DNA from 3 places in the Rhizobium beringeri genome. Region 2 is predicted to be linked to each of the others. Evidence: predicted binding sites of a transcription regulator. Region 2 holds the regulator's gene; each other region holds the start of a gene.
The links. The regulator LexA, encoded in region 2, represses DNA repair genes until DNA is damaged. The targets are predictions, from matches to a motif close to TGTTCNNNNTGTGTTCNG.
Positions count from the first base shown of each region.

Region 1: ELH03_RS14095 (ATP-dependent helicase) is a predicted target of LexA. The motif match lies at 2,673-2,690, and genes of this name have one in related genera.
Region 3: ELH03_RS23695 (DUF3072 domain-containing protein) is a predicted target of LexA. The motif match lies at 7,515-7,532, and genes of this name have one in related genera.

Region 1 covers NZ_SILG01000001.1:2,774,388-2,784,901, forward strand. Annotated here, with positions in the region: gene ELH03_RS14085 (PrkA family serine protein kinase) at 1-1,600, opposite strand, end outside; gene ELH03_RS14090 (VOC family protein) at 2,011-2,487, opposite strand; gene ELH03_RS14095 (ATP-dependent helicase) at 2,733-5,210, shown strand; gene ELH03_RS14100 (hypothetical protein) at 5,238-5,585, opposite strand; gene ELH03_RS14105 (EF-hand domain-containing protein) at 5,984-6,478, shown strand; gene pncA (bifunctional nicotinamidase/pyrazinamidase) at 6,815-7,441, shown strand; gene ELH03_RS14115 (dihydrofolate reductase family protein) at 7,540-8,205, shown strand; gene ELH03_RS14120 (DUF2164 domain-containing protein) at 8,306-8,569, opposite strand; gene ELH03_RS14125 (AzlC family ABC transporter permease) at 8,703-9,434, shown strand; gene ELH03_RS14130 (AzlD family protein) at 9,438-9,746, shown strand; gene ELH03_RS14135 (aminopeptidase P family protein) at 9,777-10,514, opposite strand, start outside.
Region 2 covers NZ_SILG01000001.1:1,696,432-1,706,945, forward strand. Annotated here, with positions in the region: gene lpxB (lipid-A-disaccharide synthase) at 1-880, shown strand, start outside; gene gltA (citrate synthase) at 913-2,202, opposite strand; gene ELH03_RS08715 (ComEC/Rec2 family competence protein) at 2,493-4,925, shown strand; gene lexA (transcriptional repressor LexA) at 4,906-5,625, opposite strand; gene ELH03_RS08725 (VOC family protein) at 5,824-6,720, shown strand; gene kdsA (3-deoxy-8-phosphooctulonate synthase) at 6,717-7,562, shown strand; gene eno (phosphopyruvate hydratase) at 7,808-9,082, shown strand; gene ELH03_RS08740 (FtsB family cell division protein) at 9,220-9,540, shown strand; gene pdhA (pyruvate dehydrogenase (acetyl-transferring) E1 component subunit alpha) at 9,686-10,514, shown strand, end outside.
Region 3 covers NZ_SILG01000002.1:214-8,625, forward strand. Annotated here, with positions in the region: partial or broken gene ELH03_RS23655 (Mu transposase domain-containing protein) at 1-723, shown strand, start outside; gene istB (IS21-like element helper ATPase IstB) at 713-1,525, shown strand; gene ELH03_RS23665 (RHE_PE00001 family protein) at 1,741-2,886, opposite strand; gene ELH03_RS23670 (IS66 family transposase) at 2,901-4,574, shown strand; gene ELH03_RS23675 (UPF0158 family protein) at 4,988-5,404, opposite strand; gene ELH03_RS23680 (nucleotidyltransferase and HEPN domain-containing protein) at 5,748-6,656, shown strand; partial or broken gene ELH03_RS38015 (SDR family oxidoreductase) at 6,876-6,962, opposite strand; gene ELH03_RS23690 (LysR substrate-binding domain-containing protein) at 7,032-7,301, shown strand; gene ELH03_RS23695 (DUF3072 domain-containing protein) at 7,549-7,764, shown strand.

The DNA.
Region 1 (10,514 bases), 1.1 Mb from region 2:
CGCGATCGAGAAGCTGGCCGGTATCGGGATCCTTGAAGTCCACGTCTTCGATCCAGGCATCGGCATAATCCACGTAGCGGTCGAACAGATTCTGTCCGTAATCCGCATAGGACTCAAGATAGGCCTTCTGAATCTCATTGCCAATGAACTCTGCGTAACGTGGTGCAAGATCGGCCTTGATGAACTCCAGATATCGCTTCTCGACATCGTCGGAAAACTGCTCTCGACGGATCGACTGCTCCAGCACATACATCAGATGAACCGGATCGGCGCCGATATCCGTGGTGTCGTGATTGAAGGTGGAGGCGAGCACCTTGAAGGCGAAGCGGGTCGATATGCCGTCCATGCCTTCGTCGATGCCGGCGGCATCCCGATATTCCTGGACACTGCGGGCGCGCGGATCCGTCTCCTTCAGGCTCTCGCCGTCATAGGTACGCATCTTCGAGAAGTACGTCGAATTCTCATGTTTGCGCAGACGCGAAAGCACGGAGAAGCGGGCCAGCATTTCGAGCGTCGCGGGGGCGCATGGCGCATCGGCCAGTTCCGATCCCTCGATCAGCTTTTCGTAGATCTTCTGTTCCTCCGTGACGCGCAGGCAATAGGGCACCTTGATCACGCAAATACGGTCGATGAAGGCCTCGTTGTTCTTGTTGGCCTTGAAGGTTTGCCATTCCGCTTCGTTCGAATGCGCAAGGACGATACCGGAGAAGGGTATGGCGCCAATATTCTCGGAGCCGATATAGTTCCCCTCCTGCGTCGCCGTCAGCAGCGGATGCAGCATCTTGATCGGCGCCTTGAACATCTCGACGAACTCGAGCACGCCCTGATTGGCGCGGTTGAGGCCGCCCGAATAGCTGTAGGCATCGGGATCGTTCTGGGAATAGGTCTCCAGCTTGCGAATATCGACCTTGCCGACCAGCGACGAGATATCCTGATTGTTCTCGTCTCCAGGCTCGGTCTTGGCGATGGCGATCTGGCGCAACCGCGAAGGCTGTACCCTGACGACGCGGAAGCGGGAAATATCGCCCCCGAAATCATCGAGCCGCTTCAGGCACCACGGGCTCATCAATCCGCTCAGGCGTCGCAGGGGAATGCCGTATTGCTCCTGCAGGAGCGATCCCATCGTGTCCGGGTCGAACAGGTTGAGCGGACTTTCGAAAACGGGGCTGATCTCGTCACCCGCCTTCAGCACGTAGATCGGATGAAGCTCCATCAGTAGCTTCAGCCGCTCCGCCAGCGATGACTTGCCGCCGCCGACCGGGCCGAGCAGATAGAGGATCTGCTTGCGCTCCTCGAGCCCCTGCGCCGCGTGCCGGAAGAAGGAAACGATGCGTTCGATTGTCTCTTCCATGCCGTGGAAGCCGACAAAGGCCGGATAGATCCGGATGGTCCGGTTCATGAATATCCGACCGAGGCGCGTGTCCCTGGCGGTGTCGACCATCTGCGGTTCGCCTATCGCGGCGAGCAGGCGCTCGGTCGCATTGGCATAGGCAAGCGGTTCCTTTTTGCAAAGGTCGAGATACTCCGCGATCGACATATCGGTTTCGCGACGCGCATCATAGGTGCGGGTGAACGCATCAAATACGGATTCACTCAGCATGGGCCCTCCATTCAAGGTTAATGCCACAGGCTCTAGGTCGTCATACCAAGGAGATGGACACGACATTCCTAAGAATCAATAGTTTCGCAGGTATATTCCACGCTCACCGGCTGTTTCTGGCAATGCACAAAAACGTGCATGCACCGGTTATTTTTTTACTCTGCGAAACTGTTCCTTATTGTAGTTGAGAAGGGGGCCATCGCGGTATCAGCACATTTCGCGACGTGACAGAAAGATGAAAAAGGTGTGCAATGTCGCCCGTGATTCGAGCACTGGAGAAATCGACGATTGGCAGCCAATCTGCGCAAAGTCGATGCAGGACAGCGTGTGCCGATCCGCTCCAGACATGATGGAAACGGACGCATCGCGACTATGCGCCCGTCATCGTGATCATGCGCTACCGGCGCGACTCAGCCGTTGAATGCCTTCTCCAGCGCGGCGACATCGATCTTGACCATGCCAAGCATCACTTCGGTTACGCGCCTGGCCCGCTCGCGGTTCCTGTCGGCGATCATTTCGGACAGCATGCGCGGCACGATCTGCCAGGAGAGACCCCAGCGGTCCTTCAGCCAGCCGCAGGCCTCCGGCGTGCCGCCATTGGCGAGGAATGCCTCCCATATCCGATCGAGCTCGGCCTGGCTTTCCACGAGAATCGCGATCGAGAAGGAATGGTTGAAGCTATCGAGCGGGCCGGCCTTCATCGCCAGGAAGGCCTGGTCGGCGAGCGTGAACTCGATCAGTTCGACACTGCCGGGAGGCCCGCTCGGCGTTTCCGCCGGCAAAATGGTGGTGCGGCCAATCCTGGAGTCCGGGATAACAGACACATAGAATTCGACGGCTTCGCGTGCTTCCTCGGCGAACCAGAGATTTGAAACGACCTTCGGCATGAAACGGCTCCTTGTTGACGGTGTTGATCCGGACTGCTGTCCGATGACCCAAGGACGCCCCACCGGCGCCGGTTCCGACAGGCCGCGTTCCGAAATTTTAGCCCCGCTCGCCCGCGTGACGACCATAGCCGCGCTCTGCGGCGGCATTGCTGCCCGCAACCTACCGCCCGGGATAGCGGCGGCTCGGGAATGAAAGCAGAACATCTTTTCTGGTCTTTCCCTCCCGAATCACTACATTACGCGCCATGAGCAATAGTTTCGACGATATGCCCTTCTTCGACGAAGAGCCGGGCGAGATGGCGCGCAAGCCGCAGCCGCCTGCCGCACCCGCCGAAAGGGCGCCCGTCGCCGGTGGCGGCATCGCGGCGCGCGCCATGGCGGCTCGTGACGGCGGCAAGCGGGATTACCTCGCCGGGCTGAACCCCGAACAGACCGAAGCCGTTGAAACGTTGGAGGGCCCCGTCCTCGTGCTCGCCGGCGCCGGCACCGGCAAGACGCGTGTACTGACGACCCGCATTGCCCATATCCTCAACACCGGCCGTGCCTTCCCCTCGCAGATCCTCGCCGTCACCTTCACCAACAAGGCGGCCCGCGAGATGAAGGAGCGCATCGCGCTGCTCGTCGGTGGCGCCGTCGAAGGCATGCCCTGGCTCGGCACTTTCCATTCGATCGGCGTCAAACTTCTACGCCGCCACGGCGAGCTCGTCGGCCTGCGCTCCGATTTCACCATTCTCGATACCGACGACGTCGTCCGCCTGATCAAGCAGTTGATCCAGGCCGAAGGCCTCGACGACAAGCGCTGGCCGGCCAAGCAGTTCGCCGGCATGATCGACACCTGGAAGAACAAGGGTCTCGGCCCCGCCGATATCCCCGAGGGCGACGCCCGCGCCTTTGCCAATGGCCGCGGCCGCGATCTCTATTTTGCCTATCAGGCGCGCCTGACGACGCTGAACGCCTGCGACTTCGGCGACCTGCTGATGCATCCGATCGCGATCTTCCGCAAGAACCCGGATCTCTTGAAGGAATATCACGGCCGCTTCCGCTATATCCTCGTCGACGAGTATCAGGATACCAACACCGCCCAGTACATGTGGCTCAGGCTTCTCGCCCAACGCCCCAAGGGCGAACCGCAGAACGTCTGCTGCGTCGGCGACGACGATCAGTCGATCTATGGCTGGCGCGGCGCGGAGGTCGACAATATCCTGCGCTTCGAAAAGGATTTCCCCGGCGCCAAGGTCATCAAGCTTGAGCGCAACTACCGTTCGACCGAACATATTCTCGGCGCCGCTGCCCATCTGATCGCCCATAATGAGGGCCGCCTCGGCAAGACGCTGTTCACCGACCGCTCCGATCCCGACGACGCCAAGGTGCAGGTCCACGCCTCCTGGGATTCGGAGGAGGAAGCCCGCGCCATCGGCGAGGAGATCGAGCAGCTCCAGCGCGGCAAGCATCTGCTGAACGACATGGCGATCCTCGTGCGCGCTTCCTTCCAGATGCGCGAATTCGAAGACCGCTTCGTCACCCTCGGCCTCAATTACCGTGTCATCGGCGGCCCGCGCTTCTACGAGCGCCTGGAAATCCGCGATGCCATGGCCTATTTTCGCCTGGTCGCTCAAGCCTCCGACGACCTCGCCTTCGAACGCATCATCAACACGCCGAAGCGCGGCCTCGGCGACACGACGGTACGTGCGCTGCACGACTATGCCCGCGCCCGCGATATACCAATGCTTGCGGCGGCGGCCGACATCATCGAGACGGACGAGCTGAAGCCGAAGGCGCGAAAGGCGCTCTTCGACGTGATTCAATCTTTCCGCCGATGGCAGGAACTGCTTGAAAACACGCCGCATACCGAACTTGCCGAGCAGATCCTCGAAGAGTCCGGCTATACCGACATGTGGAAGAACGACAAGAGCGCCGAAGCCCCCGGCCGCCTTGAAAACCTCAAGGAACTGATCCGCTCGATGGAAAGCTTCGAGTCGATGCGCGGCTTCCTCGAACACGTCTCGCTGGTGATGGATGCCGAGACCAACGAGAACCTCGACGCCGTGTCGATCATGACGCTGCATTCGGCCAAGGGCCTGGAATTCGACACCGTCTTCCTGCCCGGCTGGGAGGAAGGCCTCTTCCCGCACCAGCGCTCGCTGGATGAGAGTGGCCGCGCCGGCTTGGAGGAGGAACGCCGCCTCGCCTATGTCGGCATCACCCGCGCCAAGCACCGCTGCCACATCTGGTTCGTCTCCAACCGCCGCATCCATGGTCTCTGGCAATCGACCCTGCCCTCGCGTTTCCTCGACGAACTGCCAGTCACCCATGTCGAGGTCGCCGAAATGGAGCAGAGCTACGGCGGGTACGGCCGCGGCGGCTACGGCCAGTCCCGCTTCGACAAGGCCGAACCCTTCGCCAACTCCTATTCCACTCCCGGCTGGAAACGCGCCCAGGCCAACAAGACCGATGCCACACGCGACAATTGGGGCACCCGCTCCGGCCACGCCGTCGAACGTATCGGCTACGGCGAAAGCGGCCCCAAGGGGCGCACGATCGAAGGCGAGCTGGTGGCGAAATCGACCTCATCGGAACCGTCGAGGTTCACGCTCGGCGACCGCGTGTTCCACCTGAAATTCGGCAACGGCAACATCACCGGCATCGAAGGCAACAAGCTGACGATCGAGTTCGACCGGGCCGGACAGAAGCGGGTCTTGGACGGGTTCGTCGAGCGCGTGTGACCTCGCATCAACACGGCGCGAAAACCTTCACCCGAGCATCCGCATCCTTCCGAGCCCGAGAATATCGTTGATCAGGGCAATGCCGATTCCAGTGGCGACGATTCCCAATCCGATCAGGAAGAGCCGGCGAGATCGGTCATATTTGGTGGCAAACAGGGAGTCCCGCGCCAGCAGATCGGCAAAGACTTTCACCTGGACGGCGATGCCCACGGTCAGGAACAGCATCGGCGGAATATCGATGCGGCTCCAGTCATTGGGGTTGGAGACCCAGACACTGATGAAATTGAGCGAGAAACCGAGGATGATACCGGCCGCCGTCAGCGACCCGTTGCGGAACGTCGCATCAATTTTCTCGTCTGGATCGGGCTCGGACATGGCGTCGGTTCCGGCTTGCTGCTGAGGCAAGAAAGGCAGAAATCGCGGCAGGGAGCAAGATCGACCTAGCATAGCGCTTCGGGAAGGCGGACGAAATGCCGCAGCGGCGGAGAGCAGGTATATCGCCCATCGCCCTTCCGCAAGCCGCGCCGGCGCGATCCCCTGCTATCGCAGGCATGTGCTTCCGCTCGCCGGAATCCACCGGTCGCCAAAAAAAGCCAATAATTCCAATGAAACAGTTTTGGTAACCGAAAGGTTAACGTGCGTCGCCCCGCGCCGTCAATCGCACTTCTACCCTGTCAAAACGTCGCTTTGACGCTTTGCGCAAATCAGCTTAGCCCAAGGCTGCCCGCCCATGAAAGGCAGGCTTCACGACGAACTTTTCAAAGGAGGTTCAAGTGACTAGTGTTTCATCTCTCGGCAGTACAGTGACCCAGTACCAGTCTCCGCTTTCCAGCCTCGACAAGAATGGCGACGGTGTCATTTCGGCGGACGAGTTGGCCGCCGCCTCGCAGTCCTCGACATCGGGCACGACGTCGACCGACAGCGACAGCAGCACCGATATCGTCAAGAAGATCACCGCCGATATCCTGTCGCTGATGCTGTCCATGCAGAAGACTGACAGCAGCGACGATCAGGGCGACGGCAGCGATCAGAGCGACGACGATTCCAAGGGCGTCTTCGCAGCGATGGATACGAATGGCGACGGCAAGTTGACCGAGTCCGAATTCCTCGCCGCCGATCCGAACAGCATCAAGACTTCAGGTGATAGCGATCCGCTCCTCACCAAGGTGCTGAGCGATATGCAGACGGCCCTTCAGGCCTACCGCAATACCTACGGCGCTTCCGCCGCAGCAGGTGATTCCGCAGCCGACGACGTGGCGGCGGTCTAGCTGGCCGAGATCCGGGCTCTGCCGGGGGAGCCTCGATCCATGATGCCGCACGAAAGCGTCCTACGCAGGCAGATCGATTTGCCGGTAATTGCCACCGTCGCGGGCCGTGTCTGCGATCCGGAAATCATGCACGAGCCGTCCCTTCCCTCCGTTCCATTTCAACACGAGAACCGCCGCCAGCTATCGCAATGATTGCATTAGAGCATTCTGTTTCGACGACTTACTACCGCTAGTGCCAGAATTAACACTTGCGCGTCCGCGCCTGGAAATCCACTAGTTGATCCATTCAGTGTGCTTGGCGTCTTACACTGCAATAAAGCGAAGGGATTGGCCTTGATGAAAGCGCTGCTGCTCGTCGATATTCAGAACGGCTTCTGTCCGGGAGGCAATCTGCCGGTGCCGGACGGCGACAAGGTGGTTCCCATCGCAAACAGACTGATCGACAGCGGCAAATACGATTTGATCGTCGCCTCGCAGGACTGGCATCCGCCTGGCCACGGCAGCTTTGCCTCCGCCCATCCTGGCGCCGCCCCCTTCGAGATGGGGGAACTGTCGGGCAAACCGCAGATGATGTGGCCCGACCACTGCATTCAGGGTACGCTTGATGCCGAACTGCATCCCGAGCTCAAATCCGAAGAGATCGACCTGATCCAGCAGAAGGGCGAGAATCCCTATATCGACAGCTATTCGGCCTTCCGCGACAATGACCGCGACGCCTCGACCGGCCTTTCAGATTTCCTCGAGGACCAGGGTGTCACCGACCTAGACGTCTGCGGACTGGCAACCGACTATTGCGTCAAATTCTCTGCGCTCGACGCGCTGGAGATGATGCCTGGTGTCCGCGTGCGCTTCATCAAGGATGCAAGCCGCGGCATCACACCCGAAGGCGTCGCCGCCGCCATCGAGGAAATGCGGGCTCATGGCATCGCGATCATCGACAGCGCCAAGGTCCTGGCCGGCTAGTTCAGCTCGGATAACGCCCGAAAAATCGCATCGAATGTCGGATCGGTGCAAGTCAATCCGTCCTTGGCTCTGAACGCACCAACAATGGGAGTTGAGAGATGAGAAAGTTAGTTGCTGCCGCCTTCATGAGTTTGGACGGCGTCATGCAGGCGCCGGGCGGGCCGCGGGAGGATCCGACCGGCGGCTTCACTCAGGGCGGCTGGACCGTCAACTATTGGGACGAGCCAATGGGCGAGTTCATGGGCGGGATCTTTACCGATCCCTTCGAACTGCTGCTAGGCCGCAAGACCTACGAAATCTTCGCCGCGCACTGGCCCTTCGTCGGGAAAGACGATCCGATCGGCAAAGTCTTCAACGCCGTGACCAAATATGTCGCGACCACTTCCACAGAGCCGCTCACCTGGGCAAATTCCGTCGCCCTGCGCGGCGATGCAGCTGCCGAAATCGCCCGGTTGAAGCAGCAGGATGGCCCCGCCCTCCTGACACAGGGCAGCAGCGGCCTGTTGCAGACCCTATTGGCGCATGACCTGATCGACGAGTTCCGGCTTCTGACTTTCCCGCTCGTGCTTGGCCCGGGCAAGCGCCTGTTCGGTCAAGGCGCCAAGCCGGAGGCGCTGAAGCTCACCGCCAACACGGTGTCGACGACAGGCGTCATCATGAGCGTCTACGAGCTCGCCGGCGCAGTCAAGACAGGCACGTTCGAACTGGCGCAGCCCTCGGAGGCCGAAATCGCCCGCCGGGAGCGGATGAAGCGCGAAGGCTGAATGCCTCTGCGTTCTGCGATTACGGGCCGCGATGCCACCGCGTCCCGTTATGGGCTGCAGCGCCGCGCGCCCTTTTTATTGCGCAAGGAACGCCGTAAGCCTATGCAGCAGTGCCCTTGTTCTTGTCGTCTCGCTCCAGCAGATAGATGTCCTCGGCTAGGTCCTCCATCTTCCTCAGAAGCGCCGCATGCGCATCGCGAAGGCCCTGATTGTAATAATGGGCGCCGATCTCGTCCGCGAAGAAATCGAGCAGGAACTCCGCCGGCAGCACGCCGATCGGCTGGTCAAGCTCAGCCTCGAAATAGCGGCGAATGCTGGCAACGATCGTCGCCTTCGCCTCCTTCGAAAATTCGATCTTCTTCATCATTGCCTCTTTGCCGAATGCGATCGGGACTTTGATGGTTCAGCAAAATCGATTGGTCAATCAAGGAAATTCAATTGCCGTTGCAAGCCATAGACCATAAGGGGAAACCTGAATTCCAACAGGACAAGATCGTATGAATCGCGCCGACTTTGTTGAAGGTTTGCGGGGTGGCTCCGCCGTTGCGCTGGCATCGGCGCCCTTTGGCGCTCTCTTCGGAGCGCTTGCGGTCGAAAACGGCTTGTCGCTCTCCGAAACCGCCTTCATGAGCGCCACCGTCTATGCCGGCGCCAGCCAGATGGTCGGCATCGAACTCTTCGGTCACAATGTCCACGCCTGGCTGATCGTGCTGTCGATCCTCGCCGTCAATTTCCGCCACGTGCTCTATTCGGCGGCGCTGGCGCGCTACATCGGCCATTTCACGCCGGTGCAGAAATTCTTCACCTTTTTCCTGCTCGTCGATCCGCAATTCGCCGAAGCGGTAAAACGCGGCGAGTCCGGCCGGCAACTCACCTTCGCCTGGTATTTCGGCTTCGCCATCATCATCTACATTCCCTGGGTGCTGATCAGCGTCGCCGGCGGCATGCTCGGCGGCTTCATTGGCGATCCCAAGGCCATCGGCCTCGACATCCTGCTGCCGGCTTATTTCCTCGGCATCGTCCTCGGCTTCCGCAAGCGAGACAATTTCCTGCCGGTGGCGCTCGTCAGCGCGGTGGCTTCCGTGCTCGCCTACCGCTATGTCGGCTCGCCCTGGCATGTCAGCCTCGGCGCCGCCGCCGGCATCGTGCTCGCCGCCGTGCTGCCTTTGCCGCTGCAAGAGCCTGATCTCGAAGCCGACGCCCTTCAATCCGAAGTGCACGAGGTCTGAGCCATGGAATTCGATCTTCACATGGCGCTCGTCATCCTCGCCGCAGCACTCGCCACCTTCGCCACCCGCATCGGCGGCTATATCCTCATCACCCGAATGAAGAGCATTCCCCCGCGCATGGAAGCGGCGCTGAATGCCGTGCCGGCCGCCGTGCTGACAACGCTGGTTGCACCCGCCTTCTTTATCGGCGGCTGGGAATCGAAGCTGGCGCTGATCGTCGCCCTCTTCGTCGGCTTGCGCTTCACCCATACGTGGATGCTGGTCGCCGCCTGGATCGTCGTGATGATCTGGCGCCATGCCGGCGGGCTCTGAGCACCGGCCCGGGGCCGGCGCCTAGACATCTTAGTATTCCAGCGGCAGCGTCGCGTTTTCGAGCCACGCCCTGACATCGTGATCATGGATCAGCGGCATCAGCGCCTCGCATGTGCGGCGATGATAGTCGTTGAACCAGTGCAGCTCGTCATGGGTCAGAAGCTCGGGAATGACCAGGCTGCGGTCGATCGGGCAGAAAGTCAGCGTCTCGAATCCGAGCATCGGCGCATCGCCGCCCTCGATCTCTTCGGCCCCGCGCACATAGATCAGGTTCTCGATGCGGATGCCGAAGCTGCCGGGCCGGTAATAGCCCGGCTCGTTCGAAAGGATCATGCCGGGCAGCAGTTCCTGCGTCGAAAGCCTGGAGATGCGCTGCGGCCCTTCATGCACCGAAAGATAGGAGCCGACGCCGTGGCCTGTGCCGTGAGCGAAATCGGCGCCGGCCCGCCACAGCGCGATGCGCGCCAGCGGATCGAGATCGCAGCCGCGCGTGCCCTTGGGGAAACGCGCGGTGCTGATGTCTATCATCCCCTTCAGCACCAGCGTGAAGAAGCGCCGATGCTCTTCCGATACCGCGCCGATGCCGACGGTGCGGGTGATGTCGGTCGTGCCGTTGATATATTGCGCGCCGGAATCGATCAGAAAGAGTTCGCCGGCCTCGATCATCCGGTTGGTCTCGGTCGTCACGCGGTAATGCATGATCGCTGCATGTTCGCCGGCGCCGGAAATCGTGTCGAAGGAAATGTCCTTCAGCGGGTTCTGCATGCT
Region 2 (10,514 bases):
CATCGACAGCCCGGATTTCACCCATCGCGTCGCCAAGCGTGTCCGCACCGCGCTGCCCGATCTGCCTGTCGTCAATTATGTCTGTCCGAGCGTCTGGGCCTGGAAGGAATATCGCGCCACGCGCATGCTCGCCTATGTCGATCATGTGCTCGCCGTCCTGCCCTTCGAGCCGGCGGTCATGCGCACGCTCGGCGGGCCGGAGACCACCTATGTCGGCCATCGCCTGATCGCCGATCCGGCGCTGCTCGAAGCGCGGCGGCTGCGCGCCGGGCGAGCGGCGGGCAAGACGATCCTGATGCTTCCTGGGTCAAGATCCTCCGAAGTTGCCAAGCTCCTGCCGTTCTTCGAGGATGCGGCCAAAGAACTCGTCGCCCGCAACGGCCCGATGCGCTTCCTGCTGCCGACCGTGCCGCACAACGAAGCGTTGGTGAAGGGTCTCGTCGCAGGCTGGGCCACGCCGCCTGAAGTGGTGGTCGGGTCGGCGCAGAAATGGAAAGCCTTTGCCGAAGCGGATGCGGCGATGGCAGCCTCCGGCACGGTGATCCTCGAACTCGCCCTTGCCGGCGTGCCGACGGTGTCCGCCTACAAGACGGATTGGATCATCCGCCTACTGAGCCCGCGCATCAAGGTATGGACGGGCGCATTGCCGAATATCATCGCCGATTATGCCGTCGTGCCGGAATATCTGAACGAGGTGGTCCGCGGCGCCAGCCTGGCGCGTTGGATGGAGCGGCTGTCGGCCGATACGTTCCAACTGAAGGCGATGAACGAGGGTTACGATCTCGTCTGGCAAAGCATGCAGACCGAAAAGCCGCCCGGCGAGCACGCCGCCGAGATCCTTCTCGACGTACTGAAAAAGAAAAAACCCGGTCGTTTCTGACCGGGTTTTCTTTTGGGTTCTTTCTGAAGCGATCAGCGCTTCGAAACCGGAATGTAGTCGCGCTTCGGTTCGCCGACATAGAGCTGGCGCGGACGGCCGATGCGCTGTTCCGGATCCTCGATCATCTCGTTCCACTGCGCGATCCAGCCGACGGTGCGGGCGAGAGCGAAGAGCACGGTGAACATGGTCGTGGGGAAGCCCAGCGCCTTCAGCGTGATGCCGGAATAGAAGTCGATGTTCGGATAGAGCTTCTTTTCGATGAAATATTCGTCGGTGAGCGCGATGCGCTCCAGCTCCATCGCCACTTCGAGCAACGGATCATCCTTGATGCCGAGTTCGCCGAGCACTTCATGCGTCGTCTTCTGCATGATCTTGGCGCGCGGATCGTAGTTCTTGTAGACGCGGTGACCGAAGCCCATCAGGCGGAACGGATCGTTCTTGTCTTTGGCGCGGGCGATATATTCCGGAATGTGGTCGACCGAGCCGATCTCATTCAGCATGTTGAGCGCTGCTTCGTTGGCGCCGCCATGCGCGGGGCCCCAGAGGCAGGCGATGCCGGCGGCGATGCAGGCGAACGGGTTGGCGCCCGACGAACCGGCGAGACGGACGGTCGAGGTCGAGGCGTTCTGCTCATGATCGGCATGCAGGATGAAGATGCGGTCCATGGCGCGGGCAAGCACTGGATTGACCACATATTCCTCGCACGGCACGGCAAAACACATGCGCAGGAAGTTCGAGGCGTAGTCGAGGTCGTTCTTCGGGTAAACGAAGGGCTGGCCGATATGGTACTTGTAGGCCATGGCGGCAAGCGTCGGCATCTTGGCGATCATGCGCAGGCTGGCGACCATGCGCTGGTGCGGATCGGTGATGTCTGTGGAGTCGTGGTAGAAGGCCGACAGCGCGCCGACGCAGCCGCACATGACGGCCATAGGATGCGCATCGCGGCGGAAGCCGGTAAAGAAGCGGCTCATCTGCTCGTGCACCATGGTGTGGTGCGTGACGCGATAATCGAAATCCTTCTTCTGCACGGTGGTCGGCAGTTCGCCGTAAAGCAAGAGGTAGCAGACCTCGAGGAAGTCGCCATGTTCGGCGAGCTGCTCGATCGGATAGCCGCGATGCAGCAGGACACCTTCGTCGCCGTCGATGTAGGTGATTTTCGATTCACAGGATGCAGTCGACGTGAAACCCGGATCGTAGGTGAAGGAAGCCGTGTTCTTGTAGAGGGCACCGATATCGATGACGCTCGGGCCGATCGTGCCGCTTTTAACGGCAAGGTCGACTGATTTGTCACCGATTTTTATTGTAGCGCTTTGATCCGTCATGCTGATCCTCCGAAATGGCGGTGGCGCCATAAAAGCGCCATAGGGGTTAAGCGTCCTCACCGATAGCTATATGATCGCGAGGCTAATGCCAAGTTACCGTGATGGCATTTTGTGCATTGCAGTATCACCTTTTAGGCACTGCAGCGATGAGCCGCGTGCATATCGGAAGCCGATGATTCGACTGCTCTTTTGGCTCTTTCAATTTTCCCTCACTTTTCAATCGATTATTCTTGCCGGATTTGATTGGTGGTTGCATTCTGCCTGCCTGGGCGGATGACCTTGGGCGGCACATGCAGGAGTTGACGACAGTCGAATTGCGGCCGGAAGCAGGCGCCGGCCTTGCCGACTCCGCCGGTTTTTCTTCGCCTGTCGTGGTGACGCGGCCGGCAAGGACGCAGTCGGCGACACCGTGGCGCCACCGGTTGCCGGCAGCAGCCTCGCAATCACTGCGTGCCGGCATGCGCATACTGGGCGAAGAGGCGGACCACGGCCGTCTGCTGCTGTTCTCGCCGGTCTTCCTCGGCGCCGGCTCAGCCTTCTGGTTTCTAGCGGCATCGGACTTCCCGCTGGTAGCATCGCTGCTCTGCCTATTGGTGCTGATCGTCGCGGTTCTCATCGCCAGCCGCAGCCGGGCGGCATTGCGGGCAACGCTGCTGGCGCTTGCGCTTGTGGCCTGCGGCGTGGTGTCTGCGCAGCTCGAGAGCCGGCGGGCCTCGACCGTGATCCTCGATTCCGCCGTGACGACGACGGTGACCGGCCGTGTCGAGCGGCGCGAAGGCGATGGTCGCGGGCGGTGGCGCTATATTCTTGCCGTCACCGACACTGAGGCACCGGAGGTGAAGCGGCCGCCGGGGCGCATAACCGCGATCGCCCGCGGCGCGGATGTGCCCTTCGAGATCGGTGACATTATCACCGGCAGGGCACGGCTGACGCCGCCGGCAGGTCCAGCGCTTCCTGAGCTCAACGACTTCTCCTTCGGTGCTTATTTCGATGGCATCGGCGCCAACGGCTTCTTCTACGGTGCGCCGACAAAGGTCGATTTGCAGGCAGGTCCGCAGGCGGCCAGATCGACAACGGAAGCGCTGCTCGAAGGACTCTACCGGCTGCGCAGCGGTATCGGTGACCGCATAAGGTCGATCCTGCCCGGCGACACCGGCGCTTTCGCCGCTGCTCTGGTGACGGACGAGCGGCGCGCAATCTCGAATGAGACGACGGAGGCGCTGCGCCAGTCCGGTCTGGCTCATATCATCGCCATCTCCGGCCTCAACATGGCACTGTCTGCCGGCATCTTCTTCGTCGGTTTCCGGATGCTGCTCAGCCTCTTTCCCGGCGTCGCCCAGGCCTATCCGACCAAGAAGATTGCTGCTGCCGGCGCGCTCATCGCCGTCACCGCCTATTTCCTGATTTCCGGCTTTGCGGTCTCGGCCGAACGCGCATTCATCATGATGGCCATCATGTTGATTGCCGTCTTCTTCGACCGGCCGTCGATCAGCCTGCGCAATGTCGCTCTCTCTGCGCTTGTCATCCTCGCCATTTCACCGTCCGAGGTCTTGGGTCCGAGCTTCCAGATGTCCTTTGCCGCGACCTTGGCGCTGGTATCGGGCTATCAGCTGTGGAAGGACCGGCGCGTCCGCGAAAACGCCTTCCTGAAGCTGCCGGTGTTTCGGCCCATCGTTACGGTTGCGGGTTTCTTCGGCGGCGTCTTTCTGACCTCGCTGATCGGCGGCTTTTCCACCGCGCTGTTTTCCATCGAGCATTTTCATCGCCTGACCGCCTACGGCCTGCCGGCAAACCTCGCGACGATGCCGATCATCTCCTTCATCATCATGCCGGCTGGCCTGCTGGCGATGCTGCTCATGCCTTTCGGTCTGGACGTTTTGCCTTGGAAGGTCGTCGGATTCGGCCTCGATCTGGTGATCGCTGTCGCAAAGACGGTGTCCGGCTGGGGTGGCGATATCGGCATCGGCCGCTTGCCCGCCTGGTATTTCGCGATAGCCGTCGCAGGCTTTCTGCTGCTGACGCTGCTCCGCACCCGGCTGCGCCATATCGGCACATCGATCATCGTGGTCTCGACGCTCATCCTGCTGCTTCTGCCGGCTCCCCGGCCGCCGGATCTGGTGATTTCGGAGGATGGTGGTCTCGTCGCAATCGTCGAGGCGGCGGCCATGGCGTCCAACCGTGAAAGACCGCCGGATTTCATCTTCGACCAGTGGCAGAGAGCGCTGGTCCTGCCGACGCATCACCCGCCGAAGATGCTGGAGGGTCCTGCTATCCCGCCGGAGGGAGAAGACCGCCGCGTCAGGCTTTCCCGCGATCAGCAGAACGAAGCAAGGTCGGCGATGCGGGCGGCTGCAGCTGGTGGTGAAGCAAACCGCTTTTCCTGCGTCAAGAAGGCCTGGTGCACATCAAGGCTTGGCAATGGTCATGTGGTTGCTGTCATCGATAACGCCGCCTATCTCGGTCCGGCATGCGATGCGGCCGATATCGTCGTGACGTCGGTCCGACTGCGCTTCAACAGCTGCCGCTCAGGGGCGACGCTCTTCACCGGCGAAACGCTGCGCAGGACCGGTTCCGTCGAGTTGCGCTTCGCCGACGCCGGCCTGGAGGTCGCAACCGCATTCGATGCATTGTCGCGGCCGTGGATGCGGCATCGCGCCTATGATTGGCGCAGCAACAGTTTTGCCGAATCCGGACTGCCTGATGTCAGTGATAGCGGCGAATGAGGCCGACGAGCTTGCCCTGAACCTTGACGCGATCCGGCCCGAAAATCCGGGTCTCGTAGGCCGGGTTGGCCGCTTCCAGTGCGATCGAGGCGCCCTTGCGGCGGAAGCGCTTGAGTGTCGCTTCCTCGTCGTCGACGAGAGCAACGACGATGTCGCCAGGGCTTGCGGTGCTGCCGTTGCGAATGATCACGGTGTCGCCGTCGAAAATGCCGGCGTCGATCATCGAATCGCCTTTGACCTCCAGCGCATAATGTTCACCGGAACCGAGCATGTCGGCAGGAACGACGATGTCGTGGGTGTTGTTCTGGATCGCCGAGATCGGAACGCCGGCGGCGATACGGCCCATGACCGGCACGGAGACCGAGTTGCCGTTGTCGGCGACGGGTTTTGCGGGAGCAGGATTAGCGACCGGCTGCGGCTTGCCAAGGCTGCCCTCGATGACGCTCGGCGAAAAGCCGCGCCGGGGCTGAATGCTGGGGCTGTAGGCTTCCGGAAGCTTGATGACCTCGAGCGCGCGGGCGCGATTCGGTAGGCGGCGAATGAAGCCACGTTCCTCGAGCGCCGTAATCAGCCGGTGAATCCCGGACTTGGAGGCGAGGTCCAGGGCATCCTTCATTTCGTCGAAAGATGGCGGAACGCCGGATTCCTTCATGCGCTCATGAATGAAAAGGAGAAGCTCCTGTTGTTTGCGCGTGAGCATCGACGTTGTGACCTCGTGATTGAAACAAATCCAGAACAGACACTATATGTTCCATATGTGTTCCGCAAGTAGCTAAATTTCCGTAAAACTTGGTGCCAACTCGTTGAGATTTTTATTTTCATTCGCCGGATTGGGACACATCTCTTGCATTGAGGGGCGCGCCGTCGCACATCTCTTGCCGTTTCCAGGAGGGATATCATGAACGAGCATTCCGCCAAACCGCACCCGCTGGATCATGTCGTGCTGCCCGTCGTCAATATCGATCTGGCGCGCGAGAGGCTCGGCAAGCTCGGCTTCACCGTTGCCGCCGATGCACGCCATCGCTTCGGAACGGAAAACGCCTGCGTCTTTTTTGCTGACAAGACCTATCTGGAACCGCTGGGGATTGCGAGTGTCGAGGAGAGCGAGGCATCGGCGCGCCTAGGCAATGTCTTCACCGCCCGCAACCGGGCCTTCCGCTTCCGCTGCGGCGAGGAGGGACTTTCGGGGCTTGCCTTCGGTAGTAAGGATGCCAGCATCGATCATCAGAACTTCGTCGGCAACGGATCGAGCGCCGGCGAGATGCTGCAGTTCACCCGGCCGATGACGATGCCGGACGGTTCCGAGAGCATTGCCGGTTTCAAGCTGGCCTTTGCCGGCGACTTGCGCGCGCCCGATCTCTTCCTTTTCAGCGTCGAGCGCGTCAATCCGCTGCCGGCCGACCGCGGCGCGCTGGAAACGCATGCCAATGGCGTCACCGGCATTGCCGAGATCGCGCTCTGCGCGCCTGATGCCGCCGCTTTCGCCGCCTTCGTCGGCCTTGCCGTGGCGCAAGCGGCAGTCGAGAAAACCGGTTTCGGCGTCAATGTCGCGGCGTCGAACGTGAAAATCAGCCTGATGACGCCGGAAGGGCTGGAAGCCTATTTCGAGATCGCAGGCTCATCCGCCGATCGCGGCCTGCGTGGCCGGGCAATCCTCTTCATTGTCGCTGATCTTGCCGTGACAGAAGCGCATTTGGCTGCTAACGGGGTGACATACACGCGCAAGAACAATCGCATTCTGGTGAAGCCCGCGCCCGGGCAGGGCACGCTCTTCGCCTTCGAGGAGACACGATGAGCACTGAGACGAATTCCGAAGTCAAGATCGGCGAAGGCCAAGGCCAGGTCACCTTTTCCAATACCGGCCGCCTGTCGCTGATTGCCGGTCCCTGCCAGATGGAGAGCCGCGACCACGCCTTTATGGTTGCCGGTACGCTGAAAGAGCTTTGCGGAAAGCTCGGCATCGGCCTCGTCTACAAGAGCTCCTTCGACAAGGCGAACCGCACCTCGCTCTCGGCTGAACGCGGCATCGGAATCGAAAAGGGCATGGAGGTCTTTGCCGACCTCAAGAAGGAATTCGGCTTTCCTGTCCTGACCGACGTTCATACCGCCGAGCAATGCGCCGAGGTGGCAAAGGTCGTCGACGTCCTGCAGATCCCGGCCTTCCTTTGCCGACAGACCGACCTTCTCATCGCCGCCGCCAAGACCGGCCGCGTCGTCAATGTCAAGAAGGGCCAGTTCCTCGCTCCCTGGGACATGAAGAACGTCCTGAGGAAGCTCAATGCCAGCGGCAATCCGAACGTGCTGCTGTGCGAGCGCGGCGCCTCCTTCGGTTATAATACGCTGGTTTCCGACATGCGTTCGCTGCCGATCATGGCGGCTATGGGCGCGCCCGTTATCTTCGATGCCACCCATTCCGTGGCGCAGCCGGGCGGGCAGGGCGATTCCTCCGGCGGTCAGCGGGAATTCGTGGAAACACTGGCGCGCGCAGCAGTGGCTGCCGGTATTGCCGGCGTCTTCGTCGAAACCCACCAGGACCCCGACAATGCACCTTCGGACGGCCCCAACATGGTCTATCTCAAGGACATGCCGCGGCTGCTTGAAAAGCTGCTTGCCTTCGATGCGGTCGCCAAGGCTTGACGTTCAACAGCCTGACATGATCGTGCTATAGGCATGTCGCGAAAAAGTGTGCAGCGGTTTTGCGACAACGACATGCGGAAAGCCAAAGACCTAAAGCGTGGCAAGCGAATCTGAAAGATCGCGACGCGCTTTAGGCGAGATCCGAACGCTGGTTCGAAGGCTGGAAATTGCAGCATTGTAATTTGCACGCCTTCGACTAAGACAGGTTTCGAACCGACTTATCACCCACCGAGCAGGAAGAACCCATGACTGCAATCACCGATATCATTGCCCGCGAGATTCTCGATAGCCGTGGCAACCCCACCGTCGAAGTCGATGTCTATCTCGAAGATGGCAGCATGGGCCGCGCGGCCGTTCCCTCGGGCGCCTCGACGGGTGCGCATGAGGCGGTCGAGCTGCGCGACGGCGGCAAGCGCTACCTGGGCAAGGGTGTCGAAAAAGCGGTGGAAGCCGCCAACACCGAGATCTTCGACGCGATCGGTGGCATCGACGCCGAGAACCAGATCCAGATCGACAACATCATGATCGAGCTGGACGGCACGCCGAACAAGTCGCGCCTCGGCGCCAACGCCATCCTCGGCGTGTCGCTCGCCGTCGCCAAGGCTGCCGCCCAGGCGTCCGGCCTGCCGCTCTACCGTTATGTCGGCGGCGCTTCCGCCAGCCTGCTGCCGGTACCGATGATGAACATCATCAACGGCGGCGCCCATGCCGACAATCCGATCGATTTCCAGGAGTTCATGATCCTGCCGGTCGGCGCCGATTCGATCGCCGAAGCCGTGCGCATGGGGTCGGAAGTCTTCCATACGCTGCGCAAGGAACTTGCCGCGCAGGGCCATAACACCAATGTCGGCGACGAAGGCGGTTTCGCACCGGGTCTGAAGAGCGCTTCGGAAGCCCTCGACTTCATCGTCAAGTCGATCGAGAAAGCCGGCTACAAGCCGGGCGAGGACATCTACCTCGGCCTCGACTGCGCCTCAACCGAATTCTTCAAGGACGGCAAATACGTTCTCGAAGGTGAAGGCCGCACGCTGGAATCGGGCGCCATGGCCGAATATCTGGCCGAACTCGCCGCCAAGTATCCGATCATCTCGATCGAGGACGGCATGGCCGAAGACGACTGGGACGGCTGGAAGACGCTGACCGACCTGGCCGGCAAGAAGACCCAGCTCGTCGGCGACGATCTCTTCGTTACCAACTCCGCCCGTCTTCGCGACGGCATCCGCATGGGCGTCGCCAACTCGATCCTCGTCAAGGTCAACCAGATCGGCTCGCTGACGGAAACGCTCGATGCCGTCAACACGGCGCACAAGGCGGCTTACACCGCCGTCATGTCCCACCGCTCCGGAGAGACCGAAGATTCGACCATCGCCGATCTCGCGGTCGCCACCAACTGCGGTCAGATCAAGACCGGCTCGCTGTCGCGTTCCGACCGTCTTGCCAAGTACAACCAGCTGATCCGCATCGAAGAGGGCCTCGGCCCGCAGGCCCAGTATGCCGGCCGCTCGATCATTCGCGGCTGATCGGATCTGATTTCCAATGGTTTGACCCGCGCCTTGCCGGCGCGGGTTTTTTATTGCGCGGTTTTTAGAGTCAACGAACGGTTAATCTCTGCGCGTTAGATTGAACGAATTGGTAATGCGTTCAAGAGCATGCGTGTATGTGGACAAAGCATCATAAGAAGAGAAAGATCGGTCGCTTCGTCATTCCGGCCATGACGGTCGCCTTCCTCTCCTATTTCGGTTATCATTGCATTCATGGCGATTACGGCCTGCGCGCAACGGAGTCGTTCGAGCATCAGCGTGTTGCGCGTGAAAAAGAGCTTGCAGTCTTGAAGGCGAAGCGCGAACATCTGGAAAATCAGGTCGCGCTCCTCAGTGACGGCTCGCTCGACAAGGATATGTTGGACGAAAAAGCGCGTTATCAGCTCAATATGTCGCGCGCGGACGAGATCGTCATATTCAACCACTATTCCAATTAACCGGAAACAGGTTAATTGGAATTTTCATAGCTTTTCCAATAATTTAGCGCCGAATACGAGCCATGCAATTATGGCATTGCTGCGGTCATATTTCTTCCCTATGGTACGCGCGACCAAGAAACGACAAACCCATAGGGAGGGTTGAATGGCGCCGCGAAAGACCGCGACCGTTTCCAGCCGCAAAACTGCAGCAAAACCGGCAGCCAAAGCATCGAATGGAGGTCCTGTAGCCGACTTCGATCGCAATGAAGAGCTCAAGGCCTATCGCGAGATGCTGCTGATCCGCCGCTTCGAGGAGAAGGCCGGTCAGCTTTACGGCATGGGCTTCATCGGCGGCTTTTGTCACCTCTACATCGGTCAGGAAGCTGTCGTCGTCGGCATGCAGATGGCGCAGAAGGAAGGCGACCAGGTCATCACCGCCTATCGCGACCATGGCCACATGCTGGCAACCGGCATGGAAGCGCGCGGCGTCATGGCGGAACTGACCGGGCGTCGCAGCGGCTATTCCCACGGCAAGGGCGGCTCGATGCACATGTTCTCGAAGGAGAAGCATTTCTATGGCGGTCACGGCATCGTCGGTGCCCAGGTCTCGCTTGGAACGGGTCTTGCCTTCGCAAACCGCTACCGCGGCAACGATAATGTCTCCATCGCCTATTTCGGCGACGGCGCTGCCAACCAGGGCCAGGTCTACGAGAGCTTCAACATGGCTGCTCTCTGGAAGCTGCCGATCGTCTATATCGTCGAGAACAACCGTTACGCCATGGGTACGTCGACCGCGCGCGCCACCGCACAGTCGAACTACTCGCTTCGCGGATCCGGCTTTGGCATCCCCGGCATTCAGGTCGATGGCATGGACGTCCGCGCCGTCAAGGCTGCGGCCGACGAGGCGCTCGAACATTGCCGTTCCGGCAAGGGCCCGATCATTCTCGAAATGCTGACCTATCGTTATCGCGGTCACTCCATGTCCGACCCGG
Region 3 (8,412 bases), on a different contig from region 2:
GACTGGCTTGAGCAGCGTTGCAAGGAGTTCTGGGCACAGACCCCGCATGGTCAGATGCGTGGCACCATCGCCGACATCTGGGCAGAGGAAACACCAGCTTTGATGCCCGTTTCCAGGCCGTTCGACGGGTTTGTCGAATACACGAAGCGGGTCACGCCAACCTGCCTCGTGCATCTGGAGCGCAACCGCTACAGCGTTCCGGCATCCTTTGCCAATCGACCGGTGAGCCTTCGAGTCTACCCGGATCGTGTCGTCGTCGCGGCAGAAGGTCAGATCGTTTGCGAGCACCGTCGCGTCATCGATCGTTCCCATGATCGACCGGGGCAGACCATCTATGACTGGCGGCATTATCTGGCGGTGGTGCAGCGAAAGCCCGGCGCTCTTCGCAACGGCGCACCGTTCGCCGAGCTTCCAGACGCATTCCGGACCTTGCAACAATATCTGCTCAAGAAGCCAGGTGGCGACCGCGAGATGGTCGATATCCTGGCACTTGTTCTCCAGCACGACGAACAGGCAGTGCTCTCGGCCGTCGACATGGCGCTGAAGTCCGGCGTTCCGACCAAGACGCATGTGTTGAACCTGCTGCATCGCCTGGTCGACGGCAAATCCTTCACGCCGCCGACCCTCGACGCACCTCAGGCACTGACGCTCACCAATGAGCCCAAGGCCAATGTCGAACGATACGATACCTTGAGAAAGACGGAGGTTCGCCATGCGTCATAATCCGGCAAGCGGCGCGATCGTCATCATGCTACGGCAACTGAAGATGCACGGCATGGCCCACGCCGTCGGTGATCTGACCGAGCAGGGATCGCCGGCGTTTGAGGCTGCCATTCCGATCCTGTCCCAGCTTCTCAAGGCGGAGACTGCGGAACGAGAGGTCCGATCGACCGCATATCAGCTCAAAACCGCACGCTTCCCGGCTTACCGTGATCTGAACGGCTTCGACTTCGCCAGCAGCGAGATCAACGAGGCGCTCGTGCAACAGCTTCATCGCTGCGACTTCCTCGACGACGCCAACAACATCGTTCTGGTCGGCGGTCCCGGCACGGGCAAGACACACATTGCCACCGCGATCGGTGTCCAGGCCATCGAGCATCACCATAAACGGGTCCGGTTCTTCTCAACGGTCGAACTGGTCAACGCTCTCGAGCAAGAGAAGGCGCAGGGTCGGTCTGGGCAGATCGCTAATCGACTCGTCCATTCCGATCTCGTCATTCTCGACGAGCTGGGATACCTGCCGTTCAGCGCCTCAGGCGGTGCATTGCTCTTCCATCTGCTGAGCAAACTCTACGAGCGCACCAGCGTCATCATCACCACCAACCTGAGCTTCAGTGAATGGGCCAGCGTGTTCGGCGACGCCAAGATGACGACCGCGCTGCTCGACCGGCTTACCCACCACTGCCACATCCTGGAAACCGGAAACGACAGCTTCCGCTTCAAGAACAGCTCGGCGCATGAGCCCAAAACAACGAAGGAGAAACGAAGGAACTTGACCACCACGACCAACACAAACGATACCTAAAGGCGGGTCACTTCTCGGTGGAAACGCCGGGTCAGCTCTCAGTGGAAATCAACATACTGGCGCGCAGGTGGCGCGTAAACATGTGCCACCCCCTGCCTTTTCATGCCTCGCTACGCACTTTCGCGCCAGCTAGAACACTCTAATGTTAAAGCGATTGCGCGTACTTAGCGAATTACAGGCGATAGAGGATCTGGTCGTTCCAGAAACGGTCAAGGCTAGATTATCCCCCACGCGCGAAACCTCCCCCTGCCCGTCATCTCCCTGAGCCCAAGCTCGCCGACAATCCGCCGCGCCGCCTGCGGCGTCACATCCAGCGTCTTGGCCACCATCCCGGCCGACACCAACGGCTTTGCCATCACCAGCTCGACCAGCTCCGGCAGTTTCGAAGACGTTCGTCTTCCCGACAATTTACGCTCCATCATTTGCCGGGCCAGTGCCAGCCGGTCATGCTCTTTCATGCCGATCTCGGCGGCCGCCAAAAATCCGTGGGCGATGGCGAGCAGCCGGGTCTCCCGATCACGATTCCGGCGCCGATCGACGGGAATGGTTTTGAGGCCGAGATTGATGGCGGCCAGATTGGCGCCGGTGGTGATGCCGGCCTGCCGCAGGATCGACGCGCAAAGCAGCCGGCCGAGCCAGGGGGCGTGCTGAAGGACAGACAATTCGTTCCAGGCATCGAGGGAGACCACCGCCTGCAGCACCGCCGGAAAATCCTGGACCTGCCGCAAGACGGTACGCCATTCATCCAGCCGCGCGTCTTCGTCCCAGTCGAGATCATAAACCAGCGGATCTTTTTCCGCCGCGCCGGCACGGCCAGGTCGTGTTACGTTTTCGATCGCAGCCTCCGATCGGGCGAGCACCGCATCGATGGCGGCATAGTCGACACCGGGGAGAGTATCGATGTCGTCGACGTCGTCGCCCTCCCCTTCTGGGTCGCTTCCGACCGCGCGCCGAATGGCCTCGGCGGCCGCCCCCTCCCCCGTGTCGGTCGACGTGATCTCCGCGGTCTTTCGCAGCGTCCGAATGCCATCGAGTGACAGTGCCCAACCGGGTAGCTGTGTGGCAATACGCCTGCGGATGCGCAGGACGTCGCGGGCGATTGTCAGCTCATGGGTGGGCGTGCGAATATCCTTCGTGGCGTCGTGGAGGACGAGGTCTTCGAGATGGACGAGTTCACCGTCGATCCACAGCGAGGCGCAGGCATCAGAGAAATGGGATCGTTCGATCCATCCCTGGCCGACCGGTGAGCGAGCGACGCGCTCGTCCAGACGCGTCAGCGCGATACCGGCGTCAAATGCCGGCCGCATCAGTAACTGGAGCAGATCTGGAGGCACGGGGGATTCCGATTTTTTGTGAATCATGATTCACTTCCTTTATGACGAAGCGCCGCCTCCCCATGGTCGAGCATGCTGACACGCTGTCGCTGAAGGCGCTGCGGGAATTGGTGACGGGACTTGTGGCGCGGGCCGATCGGGCAGAAATCCGGATTGAGGCGCTCGAGGCTGACAACCGAAAGCTTCGAGAAGAAAACGATCAGCTGAGGATCGAGAACACGCGGCTGAAGGTCGACAACCAGCTTCTGCGCGATGAGATTGCGCGGCTTAAAAACCTGCCGCCACGCCCACCGTTCAGTCCATCGGGCATGGACCAGGCAACCAGCGACAAGGCGGTTGCCGGCAGCCGAAAGCCTGCGCGGCGTCGCGGGCCGAAGGGCGACACGGGGAGCGCCACGCGCGAAGAGGTGCTGCCTGCCAGAGCCCCACCTGGATCGCGGTTTAAAGGCTACAAGGATTGCGTGGTCCGGGATCTGGTCGTGCGGGCCGAAGTGGTGCGCTATCGCCGCGAATGCTGGCTGACACCGGAAGGACGCACGATCATTGCGCCGCTGCCAGCAGGGATAAAGGGCGGCTACGGCGCCAGTCTGCGTCGCTTCTGCCTGATGCTTCATAGCCATGGACAGGTCACGACGCAGCGATTGACGACCTTGCTGAACGATGTCGGTGTCGAGATTTCCAAACGCCAGGTCATCCGGTTTTTGACAGAGCGGCTGGATGGCTTTCATGCCGAGGATGCCGCCGTGCTGCATGCCGGCCTGGTCTCGGCTCCCTTTGTCACGGTCGACGACACAGGCGCCCGCCATGCCAATCGCAATTTCCATACGACACAGATCGGCGGCGAACATTTCACCGCCTTCCGCACGACGCCGTCGAAGTCGCGGCTGAACTTTCTGGCCCTGCTGCGCGGCAACTATCAGGACTATGTTCTCAACGATGCGGCCTTCACCTTTCTGGAAAACCGTCAGGTGGATCCCGCCCTTCTGGCGCATTTGAAGACATGTGAACCGCGGCGGTTTGCCAATCAGGTTCCGTTTCTCGAGTATCTGGCCGCCAATGGTATCGACATCTTCGACAAAGAAATAATCCGCCCGTTTGCCGAGGCCGGCATCTGGGGCGCCATCCGCCATCATGGTCTGGTCGGCAATGCGATGATCGTGTCCGACGATGCCGGACAATTCCGCGTCGGCACCCATGCGCTGTGCTGGGTCCACGCAGAGCGTTTGCTGCACAAACTGATGCCGGCGACACCCGGCCAAGTACGGCATGTCGAAACCCTGCGGGATCTCATCTGGCGCTTTTACAGGGCCCTGAAAGCCTATCAGCGAAGACCTGATCCGCGTGCAGCCCGGGGCATTCAGGCCCGGTTCGATCGGATTTTTTCCATCCGCACCGGCTATGGCGACCTCGACAAACTGCTGTTTCGACTGGGTCGCCGCAAGGACGAACTGCTGCGGGTTCTGGAGCGGCCTGAAACCCCGCTCCATACCAATGCATCGGAAAGAGATCTGCGCGGACTTGTCATCAAGCGAAAAATCTCCGGCGGCACGGTCAGTCGCAACGGTCGGCAGGCGCGTGACAGCATGCTCGGCCTGATGAAGACCTGCCAAAAGCTCGGCCTGTCGTTCTGGCACTATCTTGGCGATCGGCTGGGGATCGGTGACGAAGATCATCTTATGCCACCCCTCGCCTCGATGGTTGCAGCACGCGCCTGAACGCTCTCGGCCTTCGAGCACCCAGCTTTGCGTCAGACATGCTGATTGTCTCGGCATCGCCACCAAATCAGCCCCGCTTACGCCGCATCAGGGCTGTCATGCTGATTTTCGCGAGATCGTAAACCATTGATTTTATGGTAAATGATTCGCTAAAGAAACTCTATATGGATATTCCGGTTCCTCACATCGTATGATCAATAGTTGCCGAGCTAACCATCGATAAGTACTGGTTATCGATGGTTATACTGGTAAATTCAGCAATTTGTATTTGCTCAGCGTCGATAGGTGACTTAAAGACCAGTAGACATTTCCGCGTCACACGACGCTCGATTCAGGCCACGTGACGCAGAAAACTGTGCGGGAAACAGCTCAGGCTACTATTCCCTAGGGGCCAGTCAGATCCTGAGCAAACGTCAACCACTGACTTCGATGTCGTTATCGTCGCACCAGGTCCTCAAAGCGTCTTCCGTGGCCTTCCTCTCGAATGCGTACCACCGATCGATGGCGTGCCTGTGCTCCAACAGGTCCTTGAAGCGGGCATAGGCACCCTCCCGACTGAAGATCTCCAGAACTTTATCGCTATCGTCGGGCAAGTGGTGGCGAGCGAACTTCAGCACCAACGGCTTGCCAAGATCGAGTTCTTTCTTCTCCGGAATGCGGATGTATTCTTCGCTGTCCTCGATGTCAGGTATTTCTTCAACATCGTCCGCCCAGTCCGAATGCCAGTAGATCTTGCCTGTCTCCTTGCACAGAAAAGCCGTGTTTTCTCCGATTCCGACGGAGCTCACGAATTCGAACGCGTCCAGAAGCTCGCTGAAGTCCACAGTCATTCCCGTCCTGCCGCTCACCAGCCTGTCGTTGCAAGATATAACTCGGTCCCAAATCGGGCGCAAATAAATGTGGGCGCTTCCTGCACTTGCAATGGGAGGCTGCTTGCGCTCACGAGCGACGAAATTGAAATCGGGAGGTAAAGCGACAGCGACGCCGCCGTCCGCCAGGGTCACCTCGGGTGACGGGCGTTTGCGTCGACGTGCCCAGGGATCGGCATTCAAGGTCATCTTCGATCAACGCGATCCTCGAAAGGACGCTACCTCAGATGTGGATTACTTTCCTGTAGATTCCCTCTCAAAACTGCGAGTAGACGATTTAAAATCTTTCGCCTATCGATTGCTTATGAAATCGTCGCTTGAACATATGCCGCTTCGCAAGCAGCGAGAACTCGGCCGGGTTCTCGAAATCCTGCACGAGGAATTCGAGGACGCGTTGAAAGAGGGCACCGCCGATTTCAAGAAGCGCGGCAGGATCCTGAAGATCATCCTGTTCGGCTCCTACGCCAAGGGCGGGTGGGTCGATGAGCCATTCACCATGAAGGGCTATCGCTCGGATTTCGATCTCTTGATCATCGTTAACAATCGCAAGCTCTGCGAGTTCGCCGAATATTGGTACAAGGCCGCCGACCGGCTGATCCACGAAGCGTCGATCGAGACGCCGGTGAGCTTCATCGTACACTCCAGACGTGAGGTGAACACCTACCTCAAGGAAGGGCAGTATTTCTTCTCCGACATCCGCAAGGAAGGTATTGTTCTTTACGAACTGGACGATGAGCCGCTGGCCGAGCCCGAACCACTCACCCTTGAGGATCGGTTGAGGTTAGCGACGGATCACTTTAGGCATAGATATACGACAGCACAAAATCTGAATGCCCTTGCAAAATCTGCGAAGCAGAGCAGCATGATAAACGAGGCGGCATTCTTGATGCATCAATCCCTCGAGCAAGCTTATTCCTGCATTCTGCTCACACTCACCAATTACGGCCCACCATCGCACAACATCAAGTTCCTTCGCTCGCTCGCCGAGGAGCAGGACCGCCGGCTGGCCGAGGCGTTTCCGCGTGATCAGCACCGGGAACGGGCCTGGTTCAACACGTTGAACGAAGCATATGTGAAGGCACGCTATTCAAAGCATTATGAGATTAGCGAGGAGGCTCTCACCTGGCTCGGCGAGCGGACGACCGTGCTGCTTGAATTGGTCAGAGCCGTTTGCTCCGAGCATCTCGAAAAGCTCAAACACGACAGCCACTAGGAGCGGGCGCAACGGGCCGGGCTACTCAATCGCTGCAGTCGTTAGCCCCCAGGATGACCCGGATCGTGACAGGTGGAAGAAACGCGGCTTGATCAGCAAGCTTTAACAATGGCTTCCATCGGCCCGAGCGGACCTACGCCGAGGACCCCGCAAAGCTCGGCCTACGAGCCGGCTTTGCGAGGTGTTGCGGTCATTTCCCTGATGGAGAGATTGCCCGGACTAGAGCCGTATGCCGCCTATTGTGAAACCACCGTCAACGGTTATCTCCTGCCCGGTAACGAAACTGGCGTCGTCTGAAAGCAACCAGTGGCCCCGGCGGCACGGTCGCCATGGAAGCTGGCGAAAGGTGACGATAGGGTCGAAGTCGTTCCGCAAATGTCGATCACCGTCAACAGCGGTCAGGCCGTCCGCATGGCTGCACGCGCTGGCCTCGGAGTAATCATGCAGCCATCTATTCTGCTGCGTTCGGATGTCGAGGCAGGCCTGCTCGTTCAACTCTTTCCAGACTGGCATCTCCGTGAACGGCCGATGTCACTTATCTATCACCGCGACCGCCGCATGACGCCGCGCCTGCGCAGCATCATCTCGTTTGCCATTTCAGAATTCGGCGCGACATCCGAACGGCGGGAAGATCTTCATTCCTAGAGGCTTGGCGCATCTCAGCCGACGGGTGTCGGGTCAGCGCTGCTTTCTCGGGCAAATCGATCGGGCACCGTTTTCCGCATTGACCGAGCGACTATTGCATTGAGCAGACTTCCCTCCTCCGCTCCACGGTGTGCGGCATTTACGTCCGAACGAAGGGCCGACGACAGAGACCAACGCGACGATCGACATACGGGCTGGAACCGAGGCATCGCTTGGAACGTTTAGAGAACGCAGTCAGGAGCCCGCTATGAGTGACAATCCGAAAACCAAGACATCGTCCAACACACAGAAGGACCCTGACGATTGGGTGAGCGGCGACGAACCGATGACCGGCGCGCAGCGGTCCTATCTGAAAACCTTGTCCGAACAGGCGCACAAGCCCGATGCCTATGCCGAGGATCTGACCAAGGCGGAAGCGTCCAAGAGGATCGACGAACTGAAGCAGTCGCTCGATTTGGAATGAGCGGCGGCCTTGCAATAACAACTTTGTTCGGAGCCGAAGGCAGAACTTTTGCGCCCGCAACAGTTTGATCGCGCAGCGGCGGAAGGACGAGACCATGTCAGACCTGCAACTCAACCAACCACGTCCGCATAAGTTTTGGCGCAAAGGACTTGGGCTTTTAGCCTGCGTGCTGATCGCTGCGAGCAACATCGACGGTCCTAGTTCCCGTAGCGGCCCGATGTTAAACGCGGTCGGTGCCGCCGGACCGCTCGCTCTGGTAGCCGCTGGGATTGCATGGAAGCCGTGCCGCACCATCGATTAGGTTGTGCTGCCGATCACGCACCGACTTACTCTAGTTGAGGCGTTGTCGCTGCAAACTAAACCGTCGGATTCAATGCCACAATAGTGGCACGACGATACAATTCGACTAGGCCGCGGAACGTCTCCCTCTGGAACAATTGTAAGCTTCGCGATACATATCCGTCCAATCTGTAGTGCGAAGGTGACAAATGCCAACACCTCATAATCCTCCGGCCGCTTCGTCGGCCGCGACCATATAGAGCGCTACTTCAACCGCTCGATCTTTGCGCATCTCGGCAGTTAGACCATAGATCTGGAACGGCGACGGAAAGTTAAAGTCACGCGTCTATCGCGAGGAGATCTACCGGA